DNA from 3 places in the Enterobacter sp. R4-368 genome. Region 2 is predicted to be linked to each of the others. Evidence: predicted binding sites of a transcription regulator. Region 2 holds the regulator's gene; each other region holds the start of a gene.
The links. Region 2 encodes Fur, which represses iron uptake genes when iron is present. Its sites were predicted from a motif close to ATAATAATGAGAACNACTATCAA; they were not measured.
Positions count from the first base shown of each region.

Region 1: the regulator Fur is predicted to act here: its motif matches at 1,189-1,211, upstream of efeU (iron uptake transporter permease EfeU).
Region 3: the regulator Fur is predicted to act here: its motif matches at 1,882-1,904, upstream of zupT (zinc transporter ZupT).

Region 1 covers NC_021500.1:4,852,586-4,855,867, forward strand. Annotated here, with positions in the region: gene H650_RS22610 (NupC/NupG family nucleoside CNT transporter) at 1-986, opposite strand, end outside; gene efeU (iron uptake transporter permease EfeU) at 1,268-2,101, shown strand; gene efeO (iron uptake system protein EfeO) at 2,141-3,268, shown strand; gene efeB (iron uptake transporter deferrochelatase/peroxidase subunit) at 3,273-3,282, shown strand, end outside.
Region 2 covers NC_021500.1:4,496,815-4,500,096, reverse strand. Annotated here, with positions in the region: gene ybfE (LexA regulated protein) at 68-349, shown strand; gene fldA (flavodoxin FldA) at 513-1,043, shown strand; gene fur (ferric iron uptake transcriptional regulator) at 1,335-1,781, shown strand; gene H650_RS20975 (beta-N-acetylhexosaminidase) at 1,898-3,282, opposite strand, start outside.
Region 3 covers NC_021500.1:2,309,198-2,312,479, reverse strand. Annotated here, with positions in the region: gene ribB (3,4-dihydroxy-2-butanone-4-phosphate synthase) at 1-651, shown strand, start outside; gene H650_RS10770 (hypothetical protein) at 915-1,064, shown strand; gene zupT (zinc transporter ZupT) at 1,092-1,868, opposite strand; gene ygiD (4,5-DOPA-extradiol-dioxygenase) at 2,066-2,854, shown strand; gene H650_RS10755 (TRAP transporter substrate-binding protein) at 3,165-3,282, shown strand, end outside.

The DNA.
Region 1 (3,282 bases), 360 kb from region 2:
ATCTGCGCGGCGATTTTTTGCAGCTCAATCATCGCCACAAATTCGTTCGCCACCAGCTTGGTCGCCATAATGCTGCCCGCGTGCAGCGCATCGCTCAGCGGGATGCCAATCAGCCATGCCAGCGGGTAAAACACATAACCGAGGATTTGCTGGAAGCTGATGCCGAACAAGGCGGAGAAGAGGGCATTAATGGCGCTAATCAGCGCAATAAAGCCAATCAGCATCGCCAGAATAATCATTGCTACTTTGAAACCCGCGAGGATGTACTCACCGAGCATCTCAAAGAAGCTTTGCGATTCGTGGAGCTTTTCCAGCTTGACCTCGGCTTCCGCTTCCGGGCGCGTCGGGTTAATTACCGACAGCACAATAAAGGTGCTGAACATATTGAGGATCAGCGCGGCAACCACATATTTTGCATCCAGCATGGTCATATACGCGCCGACAATCGACAACGACACCGTCGACATCGCCGTTGCTGCCATGGTGAACATGCGGCGCGAGGAGAGATCGGCGAGGATGCCTTTATAAGCAATAAAGTTTTCCGACTGGCCGAGGATCAGCGAGCTGACGGCGTTAAACGACTCCAGTTTGCCCATGCCGTTCAGTTTTGACAGCAATGTGCCTATCAAACGAATAAAGATGGGCAGAATGCGCCAGTGCTGCAAAATACCGATCAGCGCGGAAATAAAGACGATAGGGCACAGCACGCCGAGGAAGATAAAGGCCAGCCCTTTTTCGCTCATCCCGCCGAAGACAAAGCTGGTGCCTTCGCCCGCGAATTTCAGCAGCGCTTCAAAGAAGCCGGAAACGTATTTAATCAGCGTTAACCCGCTTTGCGCGTGCAGGAAAAACCACGCCAGCGCCAGTTCAATAACAATTAATTGCAGGATGAAGCGAAAACGAATGTGCCGGCGGTCGAAACTCACCAGCCAGGCCAGCGCGAGGATTACTATCAGCGCCAGCAAAAAATGAAAAAAGTTAGTCATGTCTTTAATTTTGCAGGTAAACGAAACGGGACGTTTATTTAGCCACAGCGCTGAAGTGGGGTAAATATAAAGTTAAAGATTTGTAAGCTATGTTTTTGCTTTATTTCAACCGCTTCCGCATAACGCAAAAACCGCATGGTTAGCCTGCTACGCGGTTACATCCAGTTATCATTCTCAACATTTTTCGCTTGAGTTTCCTTGCGCCGTAATGATAATCACTATCAATGCAATTTACTTTTCTTTGCAACCGTTGACCGCGCATGACACTAGGGGTTTCCTCCATGTTTGTTCCATTTTTGATTATGTTACGTGAAGGCCTCGAAGCGGCGCTGATCGTCAGCCTGATTGCCAGTTATCTGAAACGTACCCAGCGCGGACGCTGGATAAGCGTGATGTGGATTGGTGTTTTTCTTGCCGCCGCACTCTGCCTTGGATTGGGTATCGCGATTAATGAAACCACCGGCGAGTTCCCGCAAAAAGAGCAGGAGCTGTTTGAAGGCATTGTCGCGGCGATCGCCGTGGTGATCCTCACCTGGATGGTGTTCTGGATGCGCAAAGTGTCGCGCAACGTCAAAGTGCAACTGGAGCAGGCGGTCGACAGCGCGCTGGCGCGCAGTCATAACCACGGTTGGGCGCTGATCCTGATGGTTTTTTTCGCCGTGGCACGCGAAGGGCTGGAATCAGTGTTCTTTCTGCTGGCGGCGTTCCAGCAGGATGTTGGCGTCTGGCCACCGCTGGGCGCGGTGCTGGGGCTGGCTACGGCGGTGGTGCTCGGTTTCTTGCTTTACTGGGGCGGCGTGCGTCTGAATCTTGGCGCGTTTTTCAAATGGACCAGCCTGTTTATTCTCTTTGTCGCGGCCGGGCTTGCCGCCGGGGCGATCCGCGCTTTTCACGAAGCGGGATTATGGAACCACTTCCAGGATGTGGCCTTCGATTTCAGTAATGTGCTCACCACGCATTCCCTCACCGGCACGCTGCTGGAAGGGATTTTTGGTTACCAGGAAACGCCAAGCGTCAGCGAAGTGGTGGTCTACTTTATCTATCTGATCCCGGCGCTGGTGATGTTTGTTTTACCGCCTCGCGCGGGTACGCAGCCTTCACGGGCGGCACCGTAATCGCTTTATAGTTACAACATACTAATTAAGGGAAAGGGCATGGCAATTCATTTTCGTCGTAGTGCATTACAGGCCGGGATGGCGGCATTCATCTCCAGTGCTTTTGCGGTGCATGCCGCGGATATTCCGCAGGTGAAAGTCACGGTTACGGACAAGCAGTGTGAGCCGATGAACCTGACGGTGAACGCGGGTAAAACGCAGTTTATTATTCTCAACCACAGCCAGAAAGCGCTCGAGTGGGAGATCCTCAAAGGCGTAATGGTGGTTGAAGAGCGTGAAAATATCGCGCCAGGTTTTAGCCAGAAGCTAACCGCCAACCTGCAGCCGGGCGAGTATGAGATGACCTGCGGTCTGTTAACCAACCCGAAAGGTAAGCTGGTGGTGAAAGGCGCGGCAACAGCCGATGCGGCAAAAGGTGACGCGCTGCTGAGCCTGAGCGGAGCCATTACCGCGTATAAAGCGTATGTGGTTGCTGAAACGGCGCAGCTGGTTTCCGGCACCAAAGCGTTCACCGAGGCGGTGAAAGCGGGCGATATTGAAAAAGCGAAAGCGCTGTACGCGCCGACGCGCCAGCACTACGAGCGTATTGAACCGATTGCTGAGCTTTTCTCCGATCTCGATGGCAGCATTGATGCCCGTGAAGATGATTACGAGCATAAAGCCGCCGATCCGAAATTCACCGGTTTCCACCGTCTGGAAAAAGCCCTGTTTGGCGACAACAGCACCAAAGAGATGGACAAATATGCCGATCAGCTCTACTCCGATGTGGTTGATTTGCAAACGCGCATTAATGAGCTGGCGTTCCCTCCTTCTAAAGTGGTTGGCGGTGCCGCTGGCCTGATTGAGGAAGTGGCCGCCAGCAAAATCAGTGGTGAAGAAGATCGCTACAGCCACACGGACTTGTGGGACTTCCAGGCTAACGTCGATGGCGCTCAGAAAATCGTTGATTTGCTGCGTCCGCAATTGCAGAAAGATAACGCCGAACTGCTGGCGAAAGTCGATGCCAACTTCAAGAAAGTGGATACCATCCTTGCGAAATACCGCACTAAAGATGGGTATGAGACTTACGATAAGCTGACCGACGCCGACCGCAATGCGCTGAAAGGGCCGATCACAACACTGGCGGAAGATCTGGCGCAGCTGCGCGGCGTGCTGGGGCTGGACTAATACCATGAAGCAAG
Region 2 (3,282 bases):
TGATGGCGCGCTATTCAGCCCGGGCGCGCCGCCCGATTGCTTGTTTTTCCCGTAGTATGTTTAGACCATGGCTAAAGAACAAACGGACCGTACGACACTAGATCTGTTCGCGAATGAGCGTCGCCCGGGACGGCCGAAGACAAACCCGCTCTCGCGCGATGAACAGTTGCGCATCAATAAACGCAATCAGCTAAAACGCGATAAAGTTCGTGGGCTTAAGCGTGTCGAATTAAAACTCAACGTGGAAGCCGTCGATGCGTTAAACGAGCTGGCAGAAGCGCGAGATATGAGCCGCAGCGAGCTTATCGAAGAGATGCTGCTGGCGCAGCTGAAAGCATTGCGCGGCTAGCGAATCCTCCGAAACATCATCGAAATAACACTTTCATGTGTCATACAGTGCAGTCCGACGCGATAGCAGTTTCCGCGTGCTTCCCTGTTCTGCTATGATTGCCCTTATCTGTGGGCGTAGCGCCACCACCATACTCATTAAGTTTCAAGAGGTTATTTTACTCATGGCAATTACAGGCATTTTCTTCGGCAGCGACACCGGTAACACCGAAAACATCGCGAAAATGATTCAGAGTCAGCTTGGTAAAGACGTTGCCGACGTACATGACATTGCCAAGAGCAGCAAAGAAGATATCGAAGGGTATGACATTCTGTTGCTCGGCATTCCTACCTGGTACTATGGTGAAGCGCAGTGCGACTGGGATGACTTTTTCCCGACGCTGGAAGAGATCGACTTTAACGGTAAATTAGTTGCGCTGTTCGGCTGTGGCGACCAGGAAGATTACGCGGAATACTTCTGCGATGCGCTGGGCACCATTCGCGATATCATCGAACCGCGCGGCGCGACCATCGTTGGCCACTGGCCGACCGCGGGCTACCATTTTGAAGCCTCTAAAGGTCTCGCGGATGACGACCACTTCGTTGGCCTGGCGATTGACGAAGACCGTCAACCCGAGATGACCGCAGAACGCGTACAGAAATGGGTAAAACAGGTTCGTGAAGAGCTGCACCTGGACGATATCATTAACGCCTGATTTTCTACGGCGTAATCTGTGGGTTACGCCGTATTAATAGATAAAAGCAATGGAAATAATTGCTACAAATTTTTAACTTTTTTCTCCATCGCTGTACAATGAGCCCTGCTAAACTGGGTGCCGTCGCAAAGGACTTTGCTGGCGACACCACGTTTTATAAGCTTACTTTACTTGAGGGCTTGCAGTTTTCATCCAGCCATGGCAGTTCTATAATGAGACGCATTACCCCAGGTGCATTCCTTATAACTTCCGCTAAGGAAGTGAATCGTATAGCAACAGGACAGATTCCGCATGACTGACAACAATACCGCATTAAAGAAGGCCGGCCTGAAAGTCACGCTTCCTCGGTTAAAAATCCTTGAAGTGCTTCAGGAACCGGATAACCATCATGTCAGTGCGGAAGATTTATACAAACGACTGATCGACATGGGCGAAGAGATCGGGCTGGCAACGGTTTACCGTGTACTGAACCAGTTCGACGACGCCGGGATTGTGACCCGTCATAACTTCGAAGGCGGCAAGTCCGTTTTTGAACTGACTCAGCAACATCACCACGATCACCTGATCTGCCTCGATTGCGGCAAGGTGATTGAATTTAGTGATGACTCCATTGAAGCGCGTCAGCGTGAAATTGCCGCGAAACACGGCATTCGCCTGACTAACCACAGTCTTTACCTTTACGGCCACTGCGCCGAAGGTGACTGCCGCGAAGATGAACACGCGCACGACGCGAAATAACTGCTTTTGAAACCTAAAAAGCCAGCCTGACGGTTGGCTTTTTTTTGCCTGCAACATTGGCAATAAAAGAAAAAACCCGGCAAGCTCGCGCCGCTGGGTTTAATCGCTGCATCACATTACGCTTTTACGCTATCGACACGGCTAAAGCGTTTACCGTCCGGGCTGGCGGTGCGCACCTGCACTTCCCCGCTCACCTGCGGACGCGCTTTATCGTCGTAGCGCTGCCAGTTTTTGCCGCCGTCGGTTGAGAACTCAACCACCATGCCAGGGAAGCTGGTATTGGCTTCAAGTTTTCCACCGACCACGCGCGCGCCCGGTACTGGCAGGCGGTAATGAACCCCAGCCTTATCCAGTTTCGCCAGTTCGCGATGACCTAACAGGTTCGCAAAGCGTTGCCAGTCACGTTCCAGCGCTTTCACATCCACCATATGTGTCACGCCGCCTTTGTATTCACGTCCGGCTTTGTAATCCTGCTCCCAGCCCGCACGATGCCATGCGCGTTCAGCCACCGAAACCATACGTGGATAGATCATGTACTCCATCTGCTTATCGGTGCGCACCACTTCGCTCCACAGCTGCGCGGAAAGGCCATACGCGCCCGGCCACGGTTTATCGGACTTCGCGCTAAACGGGTTGCCATCGCGATCGAGCGTGGTTTCCGCGTTCTGCGGCATGTTGTCCGGGGCGAAGCTGAAAATCTTACGTTCATCGCTAAAACGCGTGCCCCAGTAATAGCCGCTTTCCGCCGGGTTGACCTCATTCGGGAAGTCGAGATACACGTAATCAGGATTGGAGACGACAACACGGAAACCTTTATTCGCCCAGTCATTCACCGAGTCAAAACCGCCCCAGTAGAGCGTATCCCAGAAGTTAACATTGACATGATCGGTGGCGAACACCGACGCGTCTTTGGCATCTTTCAAACCGTCCTGCCACGCCTGCATAGTATCAATGCCGTGTGCTTTCACCAGCTTGCTGACTTCCACGCCGAAATAGCTGGAGAGATGTTCAACATCGGCAACTTTGCCCTCTTTGATCATCGCCTGGCAGGCTTGCGATTTCGCCCATGGCTTATCCTGATTGCTCTGATCGATAATGCCTTTGCCCGCTTCCGGTTTTTTCTGATCCGTATAGCCTGTACCCAGATAGATATTTTTCGCTTCGTCACCGCCAAAATGCCAGGTATTCAGCGGCAGCCCGGCTTCTTTATGCATTTGCTGGATTTCGCCAATCACTTTGTCCACAAAGTTACGCGACGAATCAAGGCACGGATTGAGATAGCCGGTACGGTTATAGAACTGCACACCGGTGGTGTTCGAGGTGTCTGTCGGATCCAGCAGACGATATTGATTCGCCTCTTTCTCTTTGCCCGCTTTCATCAGGCGATCGTAACGCGCTTCCATCGCGATCACCGCTGCACGCGCATGAGCTGGCATATCGATTTCCGGGATCACCTCAATCTGTCGCGCTTTGGCGTATTTGAGGATCTCGATGTAATCCG
Region 3 (3,282 bases), 2.2 Mb from region 2:
AATCAGACGCTGCTTTCTTCTTTTGGCACGCCTTTCCAACGTATTGAACACGCGCTTGCCGCGCTGCGCGAAGGCCGCGGTGTGATGGTGCTCGATGACGAGAACCGCGAAAACGAAGGCGACATGATTTTCGCCGCCGAAACCATGACCGTTGAGCAGATGGCACTGACCATTCGCCACGGTAGCGGCATTGTTTGCCTGTGCCTGACCGACGAACGCCGTAAACAACTCGATCTGCCAATGATGGTAGAGAACAACACCAGCGCATTTGGCACCGGTTTTACTGTGACCATTGAAGCGGCGCATGGCGTAACCACCGGCGTTTCGGCGGCTGACCGTATCACTACTGTTCGTGCGGCGATTGCCGATGGCGCAAAACCGTCCGATCTGAACCGTCCAGGCCACGTGTTCCCGCTGCGTGCGCAGCCGGGTGGCGTGCTGACCCGTGGTGGTCACACAGAAGCGACTATCGATTTAGTGACGCTGGCGGGCTTCAAACCGGCGGGTGTGCTGTGTGAATTAACCAATGATGATGGTTCAATGGCGCGCGCCCCGGAATGCATCGCGTTTGCGAAACAGCACAATATGGCGGTAGTGACGATTGAAGACCTGGTGGCTTATCGCCAGGAACATGAGCGCAAAGCCAGCTAACAGTTAACCTTCTCCGTAAAAATCCGCAGCCAAGAGCTGCGGATTTTTTTGCCTGTTCTGCATCAAAGTTTGGCGTGCTTCTGGTCATCACGCATTGAAAATCAATTGTTCTACTTATAAAGTGGTAAGCGTTGCGGCGAGTATTACAAGGGATTTGAGATTTTTCTAACTCGTTCAATTTAAGTGGCTTTGTAATTAATTTGTGAAGCAATTTTTGCCGAATATATGACGGAGGCAATGTGTTCATTTCCTGGTATTGGATTGTGGCTGTTGTTGTGATTGTCTTTGGTTATATCCACGTGCTTAAACGTAATTGCAAAGCCTGCCGTCATGATCGGGAAGCGATATATAAAGGTTATTTACGCGTGGTGGAGGAGTTGAAAAAACACCGGCGCGTTGGGCAGGGCGATTAATACACCGCTGCCCGTCATCACTCTGACTTACCCGCCAAACCCCATCGCCTGTAACGCCACCAGGCTTAATCCCATCACCGACATGCCGCACAGCACGCCATAGCTTGGGTTGTTATTGGGATCGATCTCTTTTGCCAGCGGCATCAGCTCATCGACCGACAGCGCTACCATGATCCCGGCGACTGCAGCCATAATCGCCGCCATCACTACCGGCGAGACCAGGCTTCCCAGAATCAGCCACGCCAGCACCCCGCCAAGGATTTCCGCCATACCTGAAATACCCGCCCAGAAAACCGCACTGCGTTTTGACCCGGTCGCCGCATAGACCGGCCCTGCAACCGCCAGTCCTTCAGGAATATTGTGTAATGCAACCGCAAAAGCGATGCCAAAGCCGAGTTCCAGGTCGTTACTGGCGGTAACGTAAGTGGCGATCCCTTCGGGAAAGTTATGCAGGCTGATACCGAGCGTCAGCAAAATGGCGGTACGGCGAATGCCGCGCGGAAAAGTTTGCTGTGTGCCCTGCATTAAATCTTGCGGATGCGCGTGTGGCAGCAGGCGATCCAGCGCGAAATAGCCCAGCAACCCGACCACAAACATGCCGTAGCCGAGCATGGGCGACATATTTTCCGTTGCCAGCGCGGCGGGCAGCATCTCCATCAGTGAGATAAGCAGCATGATCCCGGCGGCAAAGCCGAGTGAAAACGCCAGTACGCGGTTTGAGGGCTTCTGGCCGATAACACCAAGAAGCGCGCCAATAAACGTCGCCGCGCCTGCCAGGATGGTCAGAATCAAAGGTACTGACATAAGTTACTCCTTTATGATAATCATTCTCATTAATCTAAGATTTTGTTGCAAAAAAAGCGAGACGGAGTGGCGACCTTTACGCATTCCTTACATTCAAAATTACTGATGATCTTCATCATGGTTATCTGAGTTCTTCACCCGCCGAAAAAGCGTAACCTACGTTTATCAAAATAGACACACTCAGTAAGGATATCACCATGTCAGCACCTCGCATGCCTGCACTGTTTTTGGGCCACGGCAGCCCAATGAATGTGCTGGAAGATAACGTTTATACCCGCGCCTGGAGCGCTCTGGGCGAGACGCTGCCACGCCCGAAAGCGATTGTGGTGGTATCCGCGCACTGGTTTACTCGCGGAACCGGCGTGACCGCTATGGAAGCGCCGAAAACTATCCATGATTTCGGCGGTTTCCCGCAGGCGTTATACGATACGCATTACCCTGCTCCGGGCTCGCCGGAACTGGCGCAACGCCTGGTGGAATTGCTCTCGCCAGTGCCGGTAACGCTGGATAAAGAAGCCTGGGGTTTTGACCACGGTTCATGGGGCGTGTTGATTAAAATGTACCCGAACGCGGATATTCCGATGGTGCAGCTCAGTATCGACAGCACCAAACCGGCGGCATGGCACTTCGAAATGGGGCGCAAACTGGCGGCACTTCGCGATGAAGGCATTATGCTGGTGGCCAGCGGTAATGTGGTACATAACCTGCGAACTGCGCGCTGGCATGGCGAAAATACGCCGTATCCGTGGGCCATTGCGTTCAATGATTATGTGAAAGAGAACCTGACCTGGCAGGGGCCAGCCGAGCAGCATCCGTTGGTCAATTATCTTGACCATGAAGGCGGTTCGCTCTCTAACCCGACGCCGGATCACTTCCTGCCGTTGCTGTATGTGCTTGGCGCATGGGATGGCAGGGAACCTGTGTCGATACCGGTCGATGGTCTCGAGATGGGATCGCTCAGTATGCTCTCGGTGCAGGTTGGCTAAATGACTGGCGCGTTATGCGCCATTTTTTTTGCCTGAAAATGGAAAACTTCGAGGAGGATCGCAAAAAAAAGCACCTGAAATACGGTTTTTTTGAAAATAAAAAGAGCTTCGCTACAAAAATGAAACGCCGTGCTGAATTTCGGCTCTTTTTGTGAACATCATCGTCGCAATAACCCACCTGAGTGACTACGCTTCAGAAGGTCTGTTTTTCAGACATACCCATAAAAACAATCCGGTGTAATGCCACGAACATTCTGTTCGCGGTCGGTCTTTTGCGCCTAAAAAATAAACCCTCTGGAGACACGGAAATATGAACTCAGCGAAAACCTTACTGAAAGTCTGTATTAGTTCCGCTCTGCTGTTTATCTCCCACGCCTCTGTCGCCCAAACCTTTCGCGCTGCCGATGTTCACCCCGCCGACTACCCCA